One region of the Paenibacillus sp. FSL K6-2393 genome, then DNA from elsewhere that is predicted to be linked to it. Evidence: riboswitches for the same ligand, from Rfam matches in the RefSeq annotation. Region 1 holds a riboswitch; the other holds the start of a gene.

Region 1 (5,296 bases):
CAAATCCTGCAACGGTTGCACTTGCCGGGTTGGTACCATGCGAAGAATCGGGCACGATGACTTTGGTACGTTGTTCGCCACGACCTTCGTGGTAGGCACGAATCATCATAAGTCCAGTCCATTCTCCATGGGCACCCGCAGCTGGTTGCAGAGTCACAGCATCCATACCTGTCAAACCTGCAAGGTCGTTTTGCAACGTATATAACAGTTCAAGTGCACCTTGAATGCTGGATTCGTGCTGGTACGGATGGATTTTGGCGAATCCATTGTAACGGGCAACATCCTCATTGATCTTCGGATTGTATTTCATTGTACAAGAGCCCAGTGGATAAAATCCGTTATCTACCCCGAAGTTGCGGCGGGACAGAGCGGTATAGTGTCGAATAACATCTACCTCAAACACTTCCGGCAGTGCTGCTGCTTCCGAACGGAGCATTTCCCGGGGAATCAACGTATCGGCAGCCTGACGAGGAACGTCACATTCTGGCAAGGAATAAGCGACACGTCCAGGGCTGCTGAGTTCAAAAATCAATGATTGTTCCGGAGCAGGAGATAAGGTCTGTGCACTAAATGTTGTATCCGTCTCAGGTTGAACCGAAGTGGAGACAGAGGTACCCGTTTCCGATTGTCCTTGTAGCGATGTTGTCGTTGTCGTCGTCGTTTCCTGAGTCACAGCGATCCCTCCAATGCTCGTGCGAATTCGTCAATCTCTTCCTTAGTGCGCCGTTCGGTAACAGCAATCAGCATATGTCCGGTAAGCTCCGGATAATCACGTCCGAGTTCGTAGCCACCAATAAAGCCTGCATCCAGCAGTTTCAACTGAAGAGCATCCACGTCTGTTCCTTCAGGAAGATTAATCACGAATTCATTAAATGTTGGTGCATTAAAAGTAAGGCTAACTCCAGGAATCGCAGTTAATGTATTCAGGGTGTAATGACTCTTTTGCAAATTCAGATCCGCGACATCGATCATGCCCTGTTTACCCATGATGGACATGTACACAGATGCGCTGAGTGCAAGCAAAGCCTGGTTGGAACAGATGTTGGATGTCGCCTTTTCGCGGCGGATGTGCTGTTCACGTGCTTGCAGTGTGAGTACAAAACCACGCTTGCCGTTGCGATCGGTGGTCTGGCCTACAATTCGGCCAGGAATTCGGCGCATATGAGGCTGGGATACGGCGAAATATCCGCATGTCGGGCCGCCGAGTGAAGCGGCGATGCCGAGGGGCTGCGCATCACCTACAACGATGTCGGCACCCAGCTTGCCTGGGGCTTCCAGCAGACCCAGCGATAGCGGGTTGGCACTTACAACGAGCAGGCCCTTGTGCGCATGCACGAGGTCGGCAGCCTGTTTTACATTTTCTACAGCACCAAAGAAGTTCGGACTCTGGATCATGACAGCAGCGGTATCGTCCGATATGGCGGCTTGCAGGGCATCCCAATCAGTGACGCCATCCTTATAACCAATCTCGACAATCTCCAGACTTAATCCGTGCGCATATGCCTGCAATACCTGACGGGCTTCCGGATGAACGGTACGGGATACGATGAGCTGTTTGCGACGAGTTGCCGCTGCGGCCAGATTACCTGCTTCTGCAAAGGCAGTTGCGCCGTCATACATACTGGCATTGGCTACAGCCATACCGGTTAATTCACAGATGTAGGATTGAAATTCGAAAATGGCCTGTAGTTCACCTTGGCTGATCTCAGGCTGATAAGGTGTGTAGGCAGTGTAAAACTCGGAACGGGAAATGACATGATTGATGACGGAAGGAACATGATGATCATATATGCCAGCGCCGAGGAAGCTGGCGTGTGTTTCGAAATTGGCGTTAGCGCCGGCTTGTTTGGACATATGACGTGTCAGCGCATATTCATCAAGTTTGGAGGATACGGGCAGCTCGCCCTGATAACGAATCTCCTGCGGAATGTCCTGAAACAGTTCCTCCAGCGTATCCACACCGATGGTTGCGAGCATGGCGCTCTGATCTTGCTCAGTCATGGGAATGTAACGGTGCTTGCTCATGCTTGATCAGCTCCTTGAGTAGGTGTCTTCGACGTACGTGTCCGTTTATGAAAAGGGGTCTTCACGACCTCGGCTTTTAGTTTCTTGCCGCGGATCTCAATCTCAAGCGGGGTTCCCAGCGCAGCGTATTTACTGTCGATGAGAGCAAGCCCCAGATTACGCTTCAATGTAGGTGATTGCGTGCCTGTTGTTACTTCACCAATCTGTACGCCTTCGGCGTAAATCGGATAGTGGGGGCGGGGAATACCACGCTCCAGCACTTCGATGCCGACCAGTTTGCGGGCAGGCCCGTCAGTTTTTTGCTGTAACAAGGCTTCGTATCCGATAAAAGGTCCGGCATTCAGCTTCACAAACATGCCAACGCCAGCTTCGAGCGGAGAGATGGTTGCCGACAATTCCTGTCCATACAGGGGGAGCCTTGCTTCAAAGCGCAGTGTATCCCGGGCACCAAGTCCGGTTGGTACGAGTCCGTGACCTTCTCCGGCTTGCATTAATCCATTCCACACCGCAGCAGCATGGTCCGCAGGTACATATAGTTCAAAGCCGTCCTCACCGGTATAACCTGTACGGGACAACAGTAATTTAACGCCGCATACCTCTGCCTGCTGTACAAAACGGAAAGGCTCAATCGAGGATACATCCGTATCTGTAACTTTCCCGATAATATCTACAGCCAGTGGACCTTGCAAGGCGAGCAGCGCCGTCTGCTCAGAATCGTTAGTCATGCTTACGCCAGGGATCAAGTGCTCTTGCAGCCACGCCCAATCCTTGTCGATGTTGGAGGCATTAACAACGAGCATGTAATGCTGATCTTCCAGCTTATACACGAGCAGATCATCTACCACACCGCCATCTGGATAACACATCAGGGTGTACTGGGCTTGACCCGGAACGAGCGTGGTCACATCATTGGTCGTCATTTGTTGCAAAAAAACTTCAGCCTGCTCACCCTGTACGGTGAATTCACCCATATGGGATACATCAAATAGTCCAGCACGCTCACGCACCGCTTCATGTTCTTTCTGGATTCCGCTAAATTGCACTGGAAGCTCCCAGCCTCCAAAATCAATGCACCGTACGCCTTCGTATTGCTGATACAGTGGGAAGAGTGGTGTTCTAAGCAAATCGGACATCAAATCACCTCGTCATGGGCCGTCAACCGGCCGGATATACAATCGTGGATCAATGAACCAGGGTATTTTTACATTTTTCAGCAGAGATTTTTCGTAGATAAGTATGTTAAGGCAGCTATGACAGCGCCGTTCTACATCCTGTTTTTCGTTTTTTGGGAAAAAGGAAAAGGACAGGCCAAAGAATCGGCATGCCAAGTAGCACGCTGTATTCTAAGGCTCTGTCCCTTGTACCTGAGAGTTACCCCGCTGCGTTGTGCAGCAGGTTTCCCCTTGGGTGATCATAACGCCCGCACAGGGCGAATAGATGCTCTCCAGAGTTGCGTCCCGTAAAAGTCCTTTTGCCTGAGAGATTCACCCCCGCTTATCGGTGGTTTACTCCTTCGGCGTTACCTCATGTACATCCCGAATCGGGTGTCACGGGTAATCTCTCCCTTTACATTCATCCGCGGGTATAACATAGTCCAATAAACACATTTACTCCTCTCATTAAAACGTGAATCCACTACCGATGTCAAGAACGATGTCATAGATTATAATTAAAAACCGAATATTTAATTTGGTTTCAATGTTATTGTTCGTGTATTTAAAAAGACTGCGCTTACTATTCTAATATTCACCAGTATATGAAGAAAGAGTGTAATCGGGTTACAGGATTTAGAGGTGATCAATAAATAAATTGTGAGGTATCTTGACATTTGAATCAAAAATATCATACGCTATGTTCTGGGAAAAAGGTTAAGGTCAAAGAACGCATGCACTCATTTAATGAAAAGCGAGGCGGATATCGATGAGCGAATTGAAAAGTGATTTCCTGTACAGTGAAGAGCACGAATGGGTGCAAACCGTAGGGGAGGATACTGTACGTATTGGCATTACCGAGTTCGCGCAGCATCAGCTGGGTGACATTGTGTTTGTGGAATTGCCTGACCTTGAAACCAATGTAAAAGCAGAGGACAGCATTGGAACGATTGAATCGGTCAAAACGGTTTCCGACTTGTTCTCTCCCGTCACAGGTTCAATTATTGCAGTCAATGATTCGTTGCAGGACTCCCCTGAACTTGTGAACAGCTCTCCTTACGAGGAAGGTTGGATGATTGAGATTCGTGTTGAGGGAGATCTGACAGCAGCATTGTCTACATTGATGAATGCAGACGCGTATCGTAAACATACGGAAGAATAGTATCAACGAACTTGTACTTATTAACATATATTTTATAAGCGAATGAAATGAGTTTCATATTGTTTCGACCTGTGTGAGCCGGATGCTTGCACAGGTTTTTTGTGCTTTCCAAGAATGGTTTTGAATGTAGATTTGAGCAGATTGTGGATGTAAATCATCTGATTGGACCAAGCTATAGGTTAGAAAATGACTCTGGAAATGATAAAAGTCATAGGCAAGAAAAACCTTGTGTACCAATGGGTTCAGCCATTATGCATCGATTAAAACGATTACATAACCTAATGTTGTCATCATTGTTCATGACGAAAGTACGCTTTCATTTCATTGAACAGGAGAGCATTCTCGCTTAGGATTACAGCAGGGGAGAAATGATACCCCTTTCATAAATCATAATCACTTGATCCAAGGAGGATAATACAATGAGTAATTTGGACCAATCGTCCAATTCCAAAGGTGGGCTACGGGTAGGTGTGCAGCGTTTTGGCCGTTTCCTGAGTGGTATGGTCATGCCGAATATGGGAGCGTTCATCGCCTGGGGATTAATTACGGCCATGTTCATTCCAACAGGCTGGTTCCCTAACGAGACACTGGCACAGCTAGTCGATCCGATGATCAAATATTTGCTGCCACTGTTAATCGGTTACACCGGGGGTACGATGGTGCATGGTCAGCGTGGTGGTGTCGTGGGTGCCATTATGACCATTGGGGTCATCGTGGGTAGTGATATCCCGATGTTTCTAGGTGCCATGATTGCCGGACCACTGGCAGCATGGATCATCAAAAAGTTTGATAAATCGATCGAAGGTAAAGTTAGAGCCGGATTTGAAATGCTGGTTAACAACTTCTCAGCCGGTATTATTGGCGGGATCTTGGGGATTTTTGCGCTACTGGGCATCGGGCCTGCTGTAGAAGCAATTAGCAAAGTATTATCTGCCGGGGTACAAGGCTTAATGAATCT
Region 2 (5,296 bases), on a different contig from region 1:
ATGGTGTGGCAGAAGCCGAATCCTTTTCATAAGTCCATCTACAACAATATCGCGTTTGGCCCCCGCTACCGCGGTACGAAGAGTAAGAAGGCACTGGATGAAATTGTGGAAAAAAGCTTGCGTCGTGCTGCGCTCTGGGACGAAGTGAAAGACAGGCTGAACGAGTCAGCTCTGTCTCTCTCGGGTGGACAACAGCAGCGTCTGTGTATCGCCCGCGCCCTGTCTGTTGATCCGCAGATTCTGCTGCTCGACGAGCCTGCATCTGCACTTGACCCGGTATCTACGGGTAAAGTTGAAGAGTTGATTACCGAGCTCAAGAAGGAGCTGCGGATTGTTATTGTTACCCATAACATGCAGCAGGCGGCGCGCATCTCGGATTATACAGCTTATTTCTATCTGGGAAGCATGGTTGAGCACGGGGATACAGAGCATATTTTCACGAACCCGGACAATCGTCTGACGCAAGAATACATTATGGGTCGTTTCGGTTAATTGGATCATGGAGTGTAACATAGAGCAATAGACAGAGAGATTAAGAAATAATAGAGACAAAAGAAAGCACAATGCCTGGACGGTTGTTCGGGGGTTGTGCTTTTTTAATTTATAATTTTAGTGGGATTTTCTGTATGCGGGATAAACATTATGCTACGATATTTAGTGTGAAGAGAACGTTTACATGACTTCGAAGGAGATGTTGATAATCACTACGAATCAGATGTCTTACGACCATATGGCAGCTCAGATTATACAGAACTACACTATTGAGAAACCTGTCGTTTCATATATTCGCCACAATGAGAATCTGACATATCATGTCGTCGATGAAGCAAGCGGGAAGAAGTATCTGTTACGTATCCATCAAGCCGCATATACAAGTATGACAGGCATTCAGCATACGCTTCCTGCGCTGAAGGCAGAGATGAACCTGCTTCATGAGTTAAATGCAACGACGGAATTGCGCGTGCAGCATCCGGTACGGAATGTATCGGGAGACTGGGTCACGGTATGGAAAAGTGAAGCGGGTAAAGAAATCTGCTGTACAGTACTGGAGTGGATTGAGGGAAGGGACATCCAGCAGGGAGAACGCCTGACAACAGAGCAGATCTATGATCTTGGGGCACAACTGCAGATGCTTCATCAATATGGGCGTGAGCAGAATCAGACAGATCGAACAAAGGTGCGGCCGGCATATGGCAACATCCATGAGAACTTGGTCATGCTAGGGCAGCTAGAGGAAGGCGTCCGACTGGGGATTTTTACAACGGAAGACTTCGACCTGCTTCGTGAGACGTTTGAGAACATTAATGAACAGTTAGAAACATACCCGCAGCACGCAGGAACATGGGGGATCATTCATGGGGATATTACTCGCAACAATCTGCTGATAACGGATCAGGGCATATCTATGATTGATTTTTGTCTATACGGGTATGGGTACTATCTTTTTGATGCTGGAGGAGCAGCACTTATGTTCAACCGGGAGGAACGAGATATATTCTTATCCGGTTATACCAAACAGATCGCACCACTGACGGATCGTGATATCCGATTAATGGAAGGATTCATGTTGATTTTTACACTGGGTTATTATGCCTTTCAGATGGCGAATGAGTCGAGGCACGAATGGATGAAAGATCGCATGCCGAAGCTATGCAGCAAGTATTGCAGACCTTATGTACAGAACGAGAGCATATTTTATGAACTGTGATTTATAATCCAGATGTGCAGACTCGGATGGGTTAGTGAGCAGTGTGGATCAAAGATTATGGTTGCCTGAATACCCGAACGGTTTCATGGACAATATCATAAATAATAGTAAGCACATCATTGATTGAAGTAGAACGAAATGAGCTGTTTAAAAGATCTTTTTAACGTATTAATGTAATGAAAGCTGACAAAATATTCTGGTTATCATCGCTTCAATAGGAAATGAAGGAAATACACCCAAAGAAATCGTTAAGTTTGTTGACACTGATCTTCCGGTCGATTAATCTTAATGAAGAAGAAATTAATGACTTCCATGACTGTTCTGACATAAGCTCAGAATGGTTCCATATAGCGGATGATAACGAGCGGGAGAGACCTGGGTTAGCCGAGCACAATGGCTAGTATTCAGGCACCGAAGGAGCAAGCTGCTGCGCACCCGGCGCAGTGGTTAATCTCTCAGGTAAATGTACCATCGTTGGACGCAACTCTGGAGAGTGCGCGAACTGCGCCACCCAAGGGGTATATGATCAGTGGGACCGGTGAACTTGTCTGTAATCGCAGGCAATGCACCTTGTCGTGAGACACTGCTGATCGTGAAACTCTCAGGTATCGAGGACAGAGAGAGGGCCTGAGGCCTTCTTCTGTCCTTTTTTGATGTCATCATTCAGTAAATAAGGAACAATATGGATTAGATTCTGGATGGAAATGACGAATACAATTGGAGGGTTATAAAGTGCGATTTAAAGATGTTTTCTCAATTATTGGTCCGTCCATGACAGGGCCTTCAAGTTCACATACAGCTGGAGCGGCAAGGTTAGGGAGAATTGCTCGTCAGTGGCTTGGATGTACGCCAGAACGTGCCCGGCTGACGTTATATGGTTCATTCGCTGACACGTATCAGGGGCACGGAACAGATCTGGCACTGATCGGCGGTCTTTTGGACTATGTCACAGACGATCCACGTATCCCGGATGCAGAGCAATACGCAGAGGAAGCAGGCATGGAGGTTGAGTTTTATACAAGTGGCCTGCCTGCTCCTCATCCAAATACGGTCAAAATTGAGTTATGGCATGGAGAACGTGCCTGCTCCTTAATCGGTGCATCCATTGGTGGTGGCAGTGTATCGGTGCATGCGATGAATGATTTTCGTGTTCAGATTAGTGGTGAGTTTCCAACACTTGTTCTGCGACATGCGGACAAAGCAGGGGTGCTTGCATCTGTAACGTCCACGATCAGTTCATCCGGGGTTAACATCGGGTATATGCAGGTGGACCGGAAAGCCCGTGATGGCGAAGCGCTTACCGCGATGGAAATGGATGGTGTGCCTAATCCCGATATGCTCAGGCGTCTAAGGGAGCTGGACCATGTGCTGGACATTCGTGTTATCGATTTGAAGAGAGGAGTTGATTCGGATGCGGTTTAAACATTTGCACGAACTGAATACGATCTGTACAGCAGAATCCAAAACCATTGCTCAGCTGATGATCGAGGAGCAGGTTCAGGAGACCAATACACCGGAAGCGGATGTTGTGAAACAGATGTCTGAATATTATCAGGTGATGAAGGAAGCGGTACGCAAAGGGTTAACGGAAGATACGACATCACGCAGTGGGTTAACGGGTGGAGACGGTAAAAAAATGGCCGAGTACATTCGCAAGGGTGAGACTTGCTCAGGAGATGCTTCCGCACTTGCCATGGCGTATGCCCTGTGTGTATCTGAAGTGAATGCCTCCATGGGTCGGATCGTGGCAACACCAACAGCCGGTTCCTGCGGCATCATCCCCGGTGTTTTTATTAGCTCACAGGAGCGTTTTGGCTGGACGGACGAACATTTGGTGAACGGGTTGTTCTGTGCGGGAGCGATTGGTTATGTTATTGCCAACAATTCATTTATCTCCGGGGCCGAGGGTGGCTGTCAGGCGGAAGTGGGTTCCGCGATCGGCATGGCTGCGGGTGCCATGGTTGAACTGCGTGGAGGTACACCGGAACAGGTCGTTCATGCCGTTGGTTTGGCGTTAAAAAATACACTGGGCCTTATCTGCGATCCGGTCGCAGGCCTTGTTGAAATCCCGTGCATCGTCCGTAATGGACTGGGTGCGGTTACGGCGCTGGCTGCGGCTGACATGGCCCTGGCCGGAGTGCGTAGTGCCATTCCGTCAGACGAAGTCATCGACGTCATGCTGGAAGTAGGCAGTGCGATGCCGAGCCGCCATCGGGAGACAGCCCAGGGCGGACTGGCCCAGACACCAACCGGCCGCAAAATGATGCAAAAGCTGGCTAAACCAAAGGCAAAGCGTGCCGAGCCTGAGCAGGAGTCGAAGCCAGCGGATTCTGACACAACTACAAGTGGGGTGGACAATGCTCAAGTGGACAAGGATACTCAGGTTTAAGCTGAACCGGGACCACCGATATATAAATCAGTGACATTATTATGTATAACGGCGAATACAAAAATACAAAAACAAGCGTCCGCGAACCCGAATCCGGGTTATGCAGGACGCTTGTTTTATGCTGCCAGATGAAGCGAAGTTAGGATACTTATATCAGATGAATGTGTATTATGACTCTAGTTCTGGCTCACAGCCGTACTCAGTACGGCATATCCATACGCAGGCAGTTCAATGGCGAGTACGCCATCTTCCTTGGCGGTACGATGGTTTCCGCCGAATAACTCGGTCCATTCTTCGTCACCGGCCTCCAGCTCGACAATAGCCGTCTCTTCTGATCGATTGAACAGAACCAGAATGCGTTCCTCCTCATTTTGCCGCTCAAATACCAGTTGGCTGCCATCGGGACGAGCCTGCAGGAAACGAACGGTGCCTTCTGCACGCAGGGCAGGATGAGCATGACGCAGGGAGATTAGTTTCTGATAAAAGTCGAGCAGCTCCCGGTCCTGCTTCGCTTCGTCCCATTCCATGCATTTACGGCAGCCCGGATCATGTTCGCCGTCCATGCCAATCTCGTCTCCGTAATAGATGCACGGAGCACCCATGTAACTGAACTGGAATAACGCAGCCAGCTTCATCTTGCGTTGGTCGCCTTCACACAACGTGAGCAGCCGTGGGGTATCGTGGCTGTCCAGCAAGTTGAACGCCACTTCGCTGGCCTGAAGCGGATAACGGGATAACTGTCGTCCGATGGAGTTCGCGAACTGTTCTGCGTGCATTGTATTTTTCACAAAGAAAGCATTTACGGCATCGGTAAACGGATAGTTCATGGACGCATCGAACTGGTCGCCTTGCAGCCAGGCAGAGGACTCATTCCATACTTCGCCCAGAATATAGGCATCCGGATTAGCCGCTTTGACTACACGGCGGAAATCACGCCAGAATGCATCATCCACTTCGTCTGCCACATCCAGCCGCCATCCGTCCGCACCCACTTCCTTGATCCAGTACTCGGCAACCTCCAGCAGATAGGCCTTAACCTCGGCATTCTCCGTATTCAGCTTTGGCATATGCGCTTCGAATCCGAAGGTCTCATACGTAGGAATGCCGTCCTTCACGTCCAGCGGGTATTCATGTACATGGAACCAGTCCTTATATTTGGATTGTTCTCCGTTCTTCTGCACATCCACAAACGGCGCAAA

The links. A riboswitch is a leader RNA that binds a small molecule or an ion and turns the genes downstream of it on or off. The one in region 1 is predicted to bind glycine.
Region 2: linked by a shared signal. The riboswitch ahead of sdaAB (L-serine ammonia-lyase, iron-sulfur-dependent subunit beta) and the one ahead of gcvT (glycine cleavage system aminomethyltransferase GcvT) in region 1 are both predicted to bind glycine.

Annotation. Positions count from the first base shown of each region.
Region 1 covers NZ_JBBOCU010000001.1:1,595,572-1,600,867, forward strand. The annotation lists gene gcvPB (aminomethyl-transferring glycine dehydrogenase subunit GcvPB) at 1-532, opposite strand, end outside; gene gcvPA (aminomethyl-transferring glycine dehydrogenase subunit GcvPA) at 670-2,025, opposite strand; gene gcvT (glycine cleavage system aminomethyltransferase GcvT) at 2,022-3,158, opposite strand; glycine riboswitch at 3,375-3,475, opposite strand; glycine riboswitch at 3,479-3,601, opposite strand; gene gcvH (glycine cleavage system protein GcvH) at 3,946-4,338, shown strand; gene MHI14_RS06995 (PTS mannitol transporter subunit IICB) at 4,758-5,296, shown strand, end outside.
Region 2 covers NZ_JBBOCU010000002.1:521,308-526,603, forward strand. The annotation lists gene pstB (phosphate ABC transporter ATP-binding protein PstB) at 1-492, shown strand, start outside; gene MHI14_RS29565 (phosphotransferase enzyme family protein) at 716-1,708, shown strand; glycine riboswitch at 2,064-2,188, shown strand; glycine riboswitch at 2,193-2,328, shown strand; gene sdaAB (L-serine ammonia-lyase, iron-sulfur-dependent subunit beta) at 2,441-3,130, shown strand; gene sdaAA (L-serine ammonia-lyase, iron-sulfur-dependent, subunit alpha) at 3,120-4,097, shown strand; gene MHI14_RS29580 (alpha-glycosidase) at 4,274-5,296, opposite strand, start outside.